DNA from 3 places in the Bradyrhizobium sp. LA2.1 genome. Region 1 is predicted to be linked to each of the others. Evidence: predicted binding sites of a transcription regulator. Region 1 holds the regulator's gene; each other region holds the start of a gene.
What was found. Region 1 encodes LexA, which represses DNA repair genes until DNA is damaged. Its sites were predicted from a motif close to TGTTCNNNNTGTGTTCNG; they were not measured.
Positions count from the first base shown of each region.

Region 2: ABIB95_RS06895 (putative DNA modification/repair radical SAM protein) is a predicted target of LexA. The motif match lies at 1,788-1,805, and genes of this name have one in related genera.
Region 3: ABIB95_RS14300 (DNA recombination protein RmuC) is a predicted target of LexA. The motif match lies at 2,001-2,018, and genes of this name have one in related genera.

Region 1 covers NZ_JBEPQI010000023.1:19,141-22,415, forward strand. Annotated here, with positions in the region: gene ABIB95_RS34240 (hypothetical protein) at 1-351, opposite strand, end outside; gene ABIB95_RS34245 (hypothetical protein) at 544-774, opposite strand; gene lexA (transcriptional repressor LexA) at 982-1,683, opposite strand; gene ABIB95_RS34255 (molybdopterin molybdotransferase MoeA) at 1,860-3,071, opposite strand.
Region 2 covers NZ_JBEPQI010000003.1:299,771-303,045, forward strand. Annotated here, with positions in the region: gene ABIB95_RS06890 (UdgX family uracil-DNA binding protein) at 1-472, opposite strand, end outside; gene ABIB95_RS06895 (putative DNA modification/repair radical SAM protein) at 472-1,707, opposite strand; gene ABIB95_RS06900 (ImuA family protein) at 1,871-2,653, shown strand; gene ABIB95_RS06905 (Y-family DNA polymerase) at 2,556-3,275, shown strand, end outside.
Region 3 covers NZ_JBEPQI010000006.1:352,628-355,902, forward strand. Annotated here, with positions in the region: gene ABIB95_RS14295 (AmpG family muropeptide MFS transporter) at 1-591, opposite strand, end outside; gene ABIB95_RS14300 (DNA recombination protein RmuC) at 770-1,969, opposite strand; gene def (peptide deformylase) at 2,141-2,665, shown strand; gene fmt (methionyl-tRNA formyltransferase) at 2,804-3,275, shown strand, end outside.

The sequences.
Region 1 (3,275 bases):
CACCGGTAGCTGCAGCACGGTCGCACGCTGGCCTTCGACCAGCTGCGTCACCAGCACGGATTTGCCGTCGGGGAATTCGATCGCATCATGATGGCGATCGGGAATGTGCGGATCGATCTTGCCGAACTTGCCGACGCGCGAATTGACGGTGCGCGTCCAGATCCAGCGATTGTCGTAGCGGACGTTGTCGGCGAAGGCGAGCTCCGTCCCCGGGAGCAGGCAGACCGCGACGGTCGGATCGGCCGCGGAGGCAAAGCCGCGCGTCGAGGTGCCGCGGAAGGTTGTCGTGACGATCGTCTCGCCGACTTCGGCGGGACGCGACGCGACGGCATGCAGGCTGTAGTCACACATCGGGTGCTCCTCATGCAGGGATAGCGACCCACGTCTCTTAATCGAGGCGCAGGCCTCTATCAGAGTGGAAATACCAAACGTTCTGCCGGGTTGTAGGCAAATCTACGGCTCGCCGCCGCAGGCCGCAATCACATTAACTTTCCCGAATCCACCAGGAACAAAGCCCGCCCCTTTGCATTCTGCAGGCGCGTGTCAGCGCCCCGCAGGCGCCGACCAGCCGGAATATTGCCAGCCCGGCCGCGACGGTTGGCCGACGGCGTCGAGGGCCCTGCGGACTTGCTCGCCTACGGCGGTGTCCTTGCGGACATGGGGCCGCGATTGCGCGGCCAAGGCTTGCACGGCCAAGGCTTGCACGTCCAAGGCTTGCGACGCTGATGCTGCGATCAGCGCCACAGCAATTGTGCTCAGAACGATCCGGCGCATGACTTCTCCTCGAACCTGAAGGCCGCGAAGCAGGGCTGCTTCGTGCGGCGTGCCGAGGATTTACCGCTGGAGGAGGGGCCGGATAATCTGCGCGAAACCAGAAAGACTATCCAGCGGAAGCGGACAATCGTCCGCTCCAATCTCGGATCGGCGATGCCGATCGAAAGCGCGCGGGGCGCGAAATGACCAATACCGGCGCGTCCGGTATCAATACTTCCGGTACAGCCCGATCAGCTTGCCCTGGATCTTCACCCGGTTGGGCGGGAGGATGCGGACCTCATAGGCGGCGTTGGCGGGCTCGAGCGCGATCGAGGCGCCGCGGCGGCGGAAGCGCTTCAGGGTTGCTTCCTCGTCGTCGATCAGCGCCACCACGATATCGCCGGTATCGGCGCTCTCGTTGCGCTGGATCAGCGCCATGTCGCCGTCGAGAATGCCGGCCTCGACCATGGAATCGCCGCGCACTTCGAGCGCGTAATGTTCGCCCGAGCCGAGCATGTCAGGCGGTACGCTGATGGTGTGGCTGCGGGTCTGCAAGGCCTCGATCGGCGTACCGGCCGCGATGCGGCCCATCACGGGGACCGCGACGGGGCGCTCGCCCTCGTCCGCCGGTGGGCTCGAAGTCGTGCGGACCTTGCCGAGATTGCCTTCGATGACGCTCGGCGTGAAGCCGCGGCGGCTGCCGGCAGCGGCCTGAAGCTCGGGCAGCTTGATCACCTCGATGGCGCGGGCCCGGTTGGGCAGGCGCCGGATGAAGCCGCGCTCCTCGAGCGCAGTGATCAGGCGATGGATGCCCGATTTCGAGCGCAGGTCGAGCGCGTCCTTCATCTCATCGAAGGAGGGCGGCACGCCGCTTTCCTTCAGCCGTTCGCTGATGAACCGCAGGAGCTCGTATTGTTTGCGCGTTAACATCTCGACCAAAATCCCCCGGTTGATGTCGTTCGATTCCGAGACGCTGAATTCAGCAGTAAGCCGCTACATTCTCGAAACAAATCATGAACGGACACTATATGTTCGATACATGTTCCGCAACTGCTTAATTTACCGTGAACGCGACAAAGTTCGCGGAACGCACGCGAACGAAGCGCTTAGACGGGCAACCGCAAGACCTCGCAAGGCGTGCCGGCTTCGGCCTTCGACGCGAATGGCGCGCGCACGAGAAGTGCCTGTGCCGCAGCGAGATTCGCAAGCAGCGAGGAATCCTGGTGATTGACCGGAAGGGCGACGAGCGTGCCGTCGTCGCGCAGCTCGAGGCGTGCGCGCAGGTAATCCTCGCGCTGGTCGTTGGCGCCGACATCGCGGCCGAGCACCGCGCGTTCGCGGCGGTGATGAATCATCGAACGGCCCGAAAGCGCGCGAATCAATGGCACCATGAACAGGAAGCCGCAAACGTAGGATGACACGGGATTGCCGGGCAGGCCGATCACACGCATCGCCCCGAGCCGCCCGTTCATCATCGGCTTACCGGGCCGCATCGCGATCTTCCAGAACGCCATCGAGATACCTTCGTCCCTCAGCGCCTGCTGGACCAGATCGTGGTCGCCGACAGAGGCGCCGCCGGTCGTGATCAGGATGTCCGCGCCGCTCTCCCGCGCGCGGCCGATGCCGGCCGTGGTGGCCTCCAGCGTATCGGCGGCAACGCCGAGGTCGATGGTATCGGCGCCCTCGCTGCGGGCGAGCGCGTGCAGGGCGTAGCCGTTGGAATAGACGATCTGGCCGGGACCGGGCGTGGTGCCCGGTATCACCAACTCGTCGCCGGTCGCGAGGATCGCGACCTTCGGGCGTCGTCGGACTGGCAGTTGCGGGTAATTCATGCCGGCGGCGAGCGCGAGGTCGCGCTCGGTGAGCCGGGCCCCCTTGCGCAGCAGCACGTCGCCTTCCGAGAAGTCGACGCCGGCGGGGCGGATGTGCCGCCCCGTTACGGCGGCTTCCTTGATGGTGATGCGCTTGCCGTCCGTGATCGTGTCCTCCTGGATCACGACCGCATCAGCGCCATCGGGAACGACACCGCCGGTGAAGATACGCACGGCCTCGCTGGCGCCGACCGATCCCGCAAACGGGCGGCCCGCCGCGACCTCGCCGATCAGGGTGAGCTGGGAGTCGATCTTGGCCGCATCGACCGCGCGCACCGCATAGCCGTCCATTGCCGACATCGCTTGCGGCGGCTGCGTGCGCCGCGCGGCGACGTCGCGCGCGAGCACACGGTGGAAGGCCGCGTCGAGCGCGATCATCTCTTCAGGCAGCGGCTCTGCGCCCGCCAGCACCGCGGCGAGCGCGTCGGAAACCGGCATCAGGGCCACGGGTGAAAACTCCTGCTGGGCCCGTTCGGGCAAATCGGCGGCGAGAGTTCTAGCCGAGTGCAGGCGCAGAGGCAAAACAGTGGCCGCGCAGGATGATTTATCCTGCGTCATCCGCTCTGCGATGAAGGGTGAGCATCACGTCCGCCGCGGCATGATCCAGAAGGCGAGACAGACCGGTACGAGGATGGCCATGGCGAGGACGAG
Region 2 (3,275 bases), on a different contig from region 1:
ACGGTGCGGCGAGCTCGACGATGTAATGCTCCGGCTCGAACCAGGCGACGTAATGCGCCGCGCGTTCGCGGCCGATCTCGCGGAATCGCACGAAGGCATGCATCTTGTGCTCGTCGCGATGAACCGCTCGTGCCATCGCCGTGACTTGCGCGACATCGGGATCGGTCGCGACCTCGATGAGATCGTGATTGTCCTTCAAGCGCCAGAGCAGGCGATAGAGGATCGCAAAGCGCTCGCCGTCGCGATGCAGGATCGCGGCCTTGGCGAGATCGACGAATTTTGCCGAGACATTGAAGGTGCCGTCGTTCACCTCAAGTATCGGAGACGGCGCGGGCGGTGCGAACAGCTCGGCTTCGCCGCCTTGCACGGTCCAGGTGACATCGGTTGGCGGCACATGATGAAGCACGAGGCTGCGTGCGGCTTTGCGCCAGCCGTCGAAATCGGTTTGATTGTCGAGGGTGATGTACTGCATCAGAAGCCAAACCCCAATTGTGTTGCCTTCGGCTTGAACCGTTCGATCAGCCGCGCCTCGTCGAGGCGATGCGGCGCGGGGCGGTGATCGCTGAGGACGATGAACGGCAGCGCCTTGTTGCGGGGCACGTGCAGCCGCGCGAGATCGGAGAGGCGGATCGTGGTGGTGCGCCGTGTCGCGATGATGCGCTCGACCGCCTTGGTGCCGAAGCCGGGCACGCGCAACAGCTCCTCGCGGCTGGCGCGGTTGACGTCGAGCGGGAAGCGGTCGCGATGGCGCAGCGCCCAGGCGAGCTTCGGATCGATGTCGAGCGGCAGCATCGCGCTGTCGTCAACGATCTCCGCAACGTCGAAACCGTAGAACCGCATCAGCCAGTCGGCCTGGTAAAGCCGGTGCTCGCGCAGCAGGGGCGGCGCGCGCAGGGGCAGCGCGCGGCTCGCATCGGGGATCGGGCTGAAGGCGGAGTAGTAGACGCGCCTCAGCCTGTAGGAGCCGTAGAGATTGGCGCTGGTGTGCAGGATGGTGTGATCGTTGGCACTGTCGGCGCCGACGATCATCTGCGTGCTTTGCCCGGCCGGTGCAAAACGCTGCGGCCTGGCCTTCGTCTTCGCGCTGCGGCCTTCCTCGGCCTCGTCGAGCTTCAGCCGCAGCCGGCCCATGGTGCGGCGGATCGCGCGCACATCCTTTTCCGGTGCGAATTGCTGCAGGCTCGTCTCCTCGGGCATTTCGATGTTGATGGAGAGACGGTCGGCATATTTGCCGGCTTCCGCGATCAGCGCGTCGTCGGCCTCGGGAATGGTCTTGAGATGGATGTAGCCGCGAAAGTGATGCTCCTCGCGCAGTTTGCGCGCGACGCTGATCACCTGCTCCATGGTGTAGTTGGGGCTGCGGATGATGCCGGAGGAGAGAAACAGGCCCTCGATGTAATTGCGCCGGTAGAAGTCGAGCGTGAGCTTGACCACTTCGTCGATGGTGAAGCGGGCACGCGGCACGTTGGATGAGGCGCGGTTGACGCAATAAAGGCAGTCGTAATTGCAGGCGTTGGTCAGGAGCACTTTGAGCAGCGAGATGCAGCGTCCGTCCGGCGCGTAGGAATGGCAGATGCCCATGCCCGGCGCGGTCGAGCCCATGCCCTTGCCATCGCTGGAATCCCGCTTCTCGGTGCCGCTGGAGGCGCACGACGCGTCGTATTTGGCGGCATCAGCCAGAATCTCCAGCTTGCGTTGTACGTCCATCGTGGAATCCCTTTGATTCAGCTTACGAATCCGGATGAGCACCAATTCGATTGACTCCCCGGCCGCTGTTAGCTTTATATTAGAACATATCATGAACAAATGAGCCAGCCGCAGGTTCTTATTTTTGAGAACCTCGGCAATCACCTCTGAAGGAGCGGCGTATATGAGCGGCGCACGGATGAACGCGCTTGCGACCTTGCGCGGCCAGATCGAGCGCATCGAGACGGCGGAGGTCGTGCATCAGCACGATCGCGTCGCGCTCGGCCACGGCGAGGTCGACAGCGCGCTGAAGGGCGGACTCGCGCGCGCGGTGATCCACGAGGTGTTTTGCGAGGGCCGGCAGGGAACCGCCGCGACGGGTTTTGTCATGGGGCTTGCGGGGCGTGTCTCGCGGCGCCGGCCGCTGCTGTGGGTGCGGCAGGATTTTTCGGAACTCGAGACCGGCGCGCTGTCGATGAGCGGGCTTGCCGAGATCGGTCTCGATCCGCGCCGCGTGGTGATGGTGCGCGCCGCCGATGTCGAGAGCGCGCTGCGGACCTCGGCCGATGCGCTCGCCTGCGACGCGCTTGGCGCCGTCGTGCTCGAGCTCTGGGGTGAGACGCGACAATTCGATCTCGTGGCGAGCCGCAAGCTGACGCTGGCCGCGCAATCGTCCGGTGTCACCGGCCTGATGTTGCGGATGGCCGCGCAGCCGCTGCCCTCGACCGCGGAGACGCGATGGATGCTGCGCGCGGCGCATTCGCCGCCGGGCCCGGCATGGAGTGCCTGGGGCGCGCCGCGCTTCGATGCCGAGCTCTTGCGCAATCGTCATGGCCCGTGCGGCCGGTGGATCATGGAATGGAAATGTGATGAGTGCCAGTTCTCTGAACCGTCGGCGTATCCTCAGCCTGTGGCTGCCACGCCTGCCCATCGATCGGATTCAGCGGTTCTTCGGCGCGCTGGGTAAGGCCAATGATCCGAGCATCGTTGTCATCAAGGACAACAATGCGCTGGTGATCCATGCGCTCAATGAAGCCGCCGAGCGCCTCGGCTTGTATATCGGCCAGCCCCTGGCCAATGCGCGGGCGATGTGTCCGGACTTGAAAGTGTTCGACGCCGATGTCGTGGCCGATGCGAAGACGCTCAGCGACGTCGCAGACTGGTGCGACCGCTTCACGCCGCTGGTGGCGCTCGATCCGCCGCACGGGCTGTTTCTGGACATCACCGGCTGCGCGCATCTGTTCGGCGGCGAGGCTGCGTTGTTGCAGACCTTCGTCCGCGCGCTCGCCCGTCAGGGTTTTGCCGCCAGCGCGGCGATCGCCGGCACCTCGGTCTGTGCGCGCACGCTGACGCGGCAGGCCTCCGGCACCATCGTTGCCGATGGCGGGGAGGCGGCGGCGATCAGCCGGCTGCCGGTGTCCGCGCTCGGTGCGGGCGAGGCCATCACCACTGGTCTGCGCCGCGCCGGCCTGAAAACCATCGGCGATGTCGCCTCGCGCGAGCCGCATGAGATCACGGCGCGGTTCGGCGCGCGGTTTTCGACGCTGCTCGCGCATGCGCAGGGGCATGGCGATGCCCCGATCAATCCG
Region 3 (3,275 bases), on a different contig from region 1:
CGGAATGCCGGTACCCTCGAAGCCGGACACGATGAACAGCGCGCCCGCGGTCGAGACCAGCATGCCGATGCGATAGGCCGCGACATAGGAAGCCATTCCGGCGGCCTGCTCGCTCTCCGGCAGGCTCTCGACGCGGAAGGCGTCGACCACGATGTCCTGCGTCGAGGACGTCGTCGCGACCAGCAGCGCGCCGAGCGCGACGTAGAACGGCGAGCGCGCGGGATCGGTGAGTGCCAGCAGCAGGATCGCGATGATCAGCAGCAATTGCGAGAACAGCAGCCAGCCGCGCCGCCGCCCGAATGCGCGCGTGAACAGCGGCACATGCAGCGCATCCACCAGCGGCGCCCACAGGAATTTCAGCGTGTAGGGCGTGCCGACCAGCGCAAACAGCCCGATGGTCTTGAGGTCGACCCCGGCCTCGCGCATCCACACCAGGAGCGTCGAGCCCGACAGCGCCAGCGGCAGCCCAGACGAGAAGCCGAGGAACAGCACGATCAGCACCCGCGGTTGCAGGTACACGGCCAGGCCGTCGCGCCAGGAGGTGGGGGCCGTGTCGGGGCTGGCAGGGGAGGTCGCGTCGGGTGCGGTCATGGAGAGGTGTTAGCAGATTCTGGGGGCGCTGCCTCGTCTCCCTCTCCCCGTTCTTACGGGGAGAGGGCGGGGTGAGGGGCCTCTCTCCGCGCGCGAGATCGACGCGAGACCTGTACCCCCTCACCCGGATCGCAAGGGCGATCCGACCTCTCCCCGCAAGCGGGGAGAGGTGAACAACTCACTCCCCCGCCTGGAGCTTCCTCGGGAACAGGTCCGCGGCACCGGTTGCCACCAGATGTGGACCCTCCGGCGCATCGGTCTTGCTGAAATCGAGCTCCTCGATTCGCCCGGCGCGCTTCTCGATCTTGTCGGCGGAGATCAGCACCTGCCGCACGTCCTCGTTGGCGTCGGCAAAATGCTTCTGCAATTTCAGCACGCGGTCGCGCAGGCGTCCCAAATCGTCGCCGAGCTTGATCACCTCGGTGCGGATCTGGTCGGCGGCGTCGCGCATGCGCGCGTCCTTCATGATCTGCTGCATCACCTGGATCGCGAGCATCAGCAGCGAAGGCGACACCAGCACGACACGGGCGCGATAGGCCTTCTGGATCACGTCGTCGAAACCGTCATGGATCTCGGCGTAGACCGATTCCGACGGCACGAACATCAGCGCCATCTCCTGGGTCTCGCCGGCGACGAGATATTTGTCGGCGATGTCGCTGACATGCTTCATCACGTCGCCGCGCAGCCGCTGCGTGGCGATGCGCTTCTCCTCGTCGGTGCGCGCATCGTGCAGCGCGGTCATCGCCTCCAGCGGAAACTTTGCGTCGATGCAGAGCGGCCGCTGGTCGGGCAGGAACACCACGCAGTCCGGTCGCTTTCCCGTCGAGAGCGTGAACTGGAACTCGTAGGCGCCCTTCGGCAAACCATCCTGGACGATCGCCTCCATCCGCGCCTGGCCGAAGGCGCCGCGCGACTGCTTGTTGGCGAGCACGTCGCGCAAGGTCGTCACCTGCGTGGTGAGGTCGGTGAGGTTCTTGTGCGCGTTGTCGATGATGCCGAGCCGCTCGTGCAGGGCGCGCAGGCTCTCCATGGTGTTGCGGGTCGAGTGTTCCATCGACTGGCCAACCCGATGGGTCACCGAATCCAGCCGCTCGTTGACCGCGCGCGTCATGTCGGCCTGGCGGCCGGCCAGCGCCTGGGTCATGGCGTCGGCTCGGCCGGCGGCTTCGCTCTGGGCGTGCAGCACCTGGCTGAGGCGCTCCTCGAGCTCGTCCGCGCGGATGGCATTGGCCATGGCGAGTTCCGCCCCGCGCCGTCCGGAGCGCGCGATCACCACCGCGATCACCACCAGCAGGATGACGACGAGGGCGCCGAAGCCGATCAGCGCATCGATCGTGCGGACCGGCCAGTCGCCAGCCAGGAAAATGATCTCGTTCATGGCGGCCCTTGTAGCCGATTCGACACCCTCCGCGAACGAATAGCGAACGCTTATGGTTAATAGCCCCCTAATTTTTATGGTTAACGAAACCTGAAGTTTTATGGTTAGCGAAGGGTTAACGGAGTTCCTCGCCGCATTGACCGCATCCGGCATGCGGCTTAAATCGCGGCCATGGCCCTCAGAGAAATCATCATCCTGCCCGACAAGCAGCTGCGTCTGGTCTCCAAGCCGATCGAGAAGGTCACGACGGAGATCCGCAAGCTTGCCGACGACATGTTCGAGACCATGTACGACGCGCCCGGCATCGGGCTCGCGGCGATCCAGATCGCGCAGCCCTTGCGGCTGATCACCATGGACCTCGCCAAGCCTGACCCGGACGGCGAGACAAAGCCGGAGCCGCGTGTCTTCATCAACCCTGAAATTATCGCCTCCTCCGAGGATCTGTCGGTCTACGAGGAAGGCTGCCTCTCGATCCCCGAATATTACGAGGAGGTCGAAAGGCCTGCGAAGGTGCGCGTGCGCTTCACCGACCTCGACGGCAAGGTGCACGAGGAGGACGCCGAAGGCCTCTACGCCACCTGCATCCAGCACGAGATCGACCATCTCAACGGCGTGCTGTTCGTCGACTATCTGTCAAAGCTCAAGCGCGACCGCGTGATCAAGAAGTTCGAGAAAGCCGCCAAGCGCGCGGAGTAGCCACGTCCTCCGCCGTCATGCCCGGCCTTGTGCCGGGCATCCGCGTTCTTTGCCGCCGCGAGCAGCGAGAACGTGGATGGCCGGGACAAGCCCGGCCATGACGAGTAACTTGCTCGTTTCCGAGGATTGTCTCGCCACATGCCCCTCCGCCTCATCTTCATGGGCACGCCCGATTTCTCCGTGCCGACGCTGCTCGAGCTGGTCTCGCATGGCCACGAGATCGCGGCGGTCTATACGCGCGCGCCCAAGCCCGGCGGGCGGCGCGGCCTGCAATTGCAGCCGACCCCGGTCGAGGAAGCCGCGCGAAAGCTCGGCGTTCCCGTGCTGACGCCGAAGTCGTTGAAGACGCCCGAAGCGCTCGACGAGTTTCGCGCCTTTGACGCCGATGCCGCTGTCGTCGTCGCCTACGGCATGATCCTGCCGCAGGCGATCCTCGATGCGCCGAAGCTCGGCTGTTACAATCTGCACGCCTCGCTGCTGCCGCGCTGGCGCGGCGCCGCGCCGATCAACCGCGCCATCATGGCAGGCGATGCCGAGAGCGGCGTCATGGTGATGAAGATGGATGTCGGTCTCGACACCGGCGACGTCGCCATGGCCGAGCGTCTTGCGA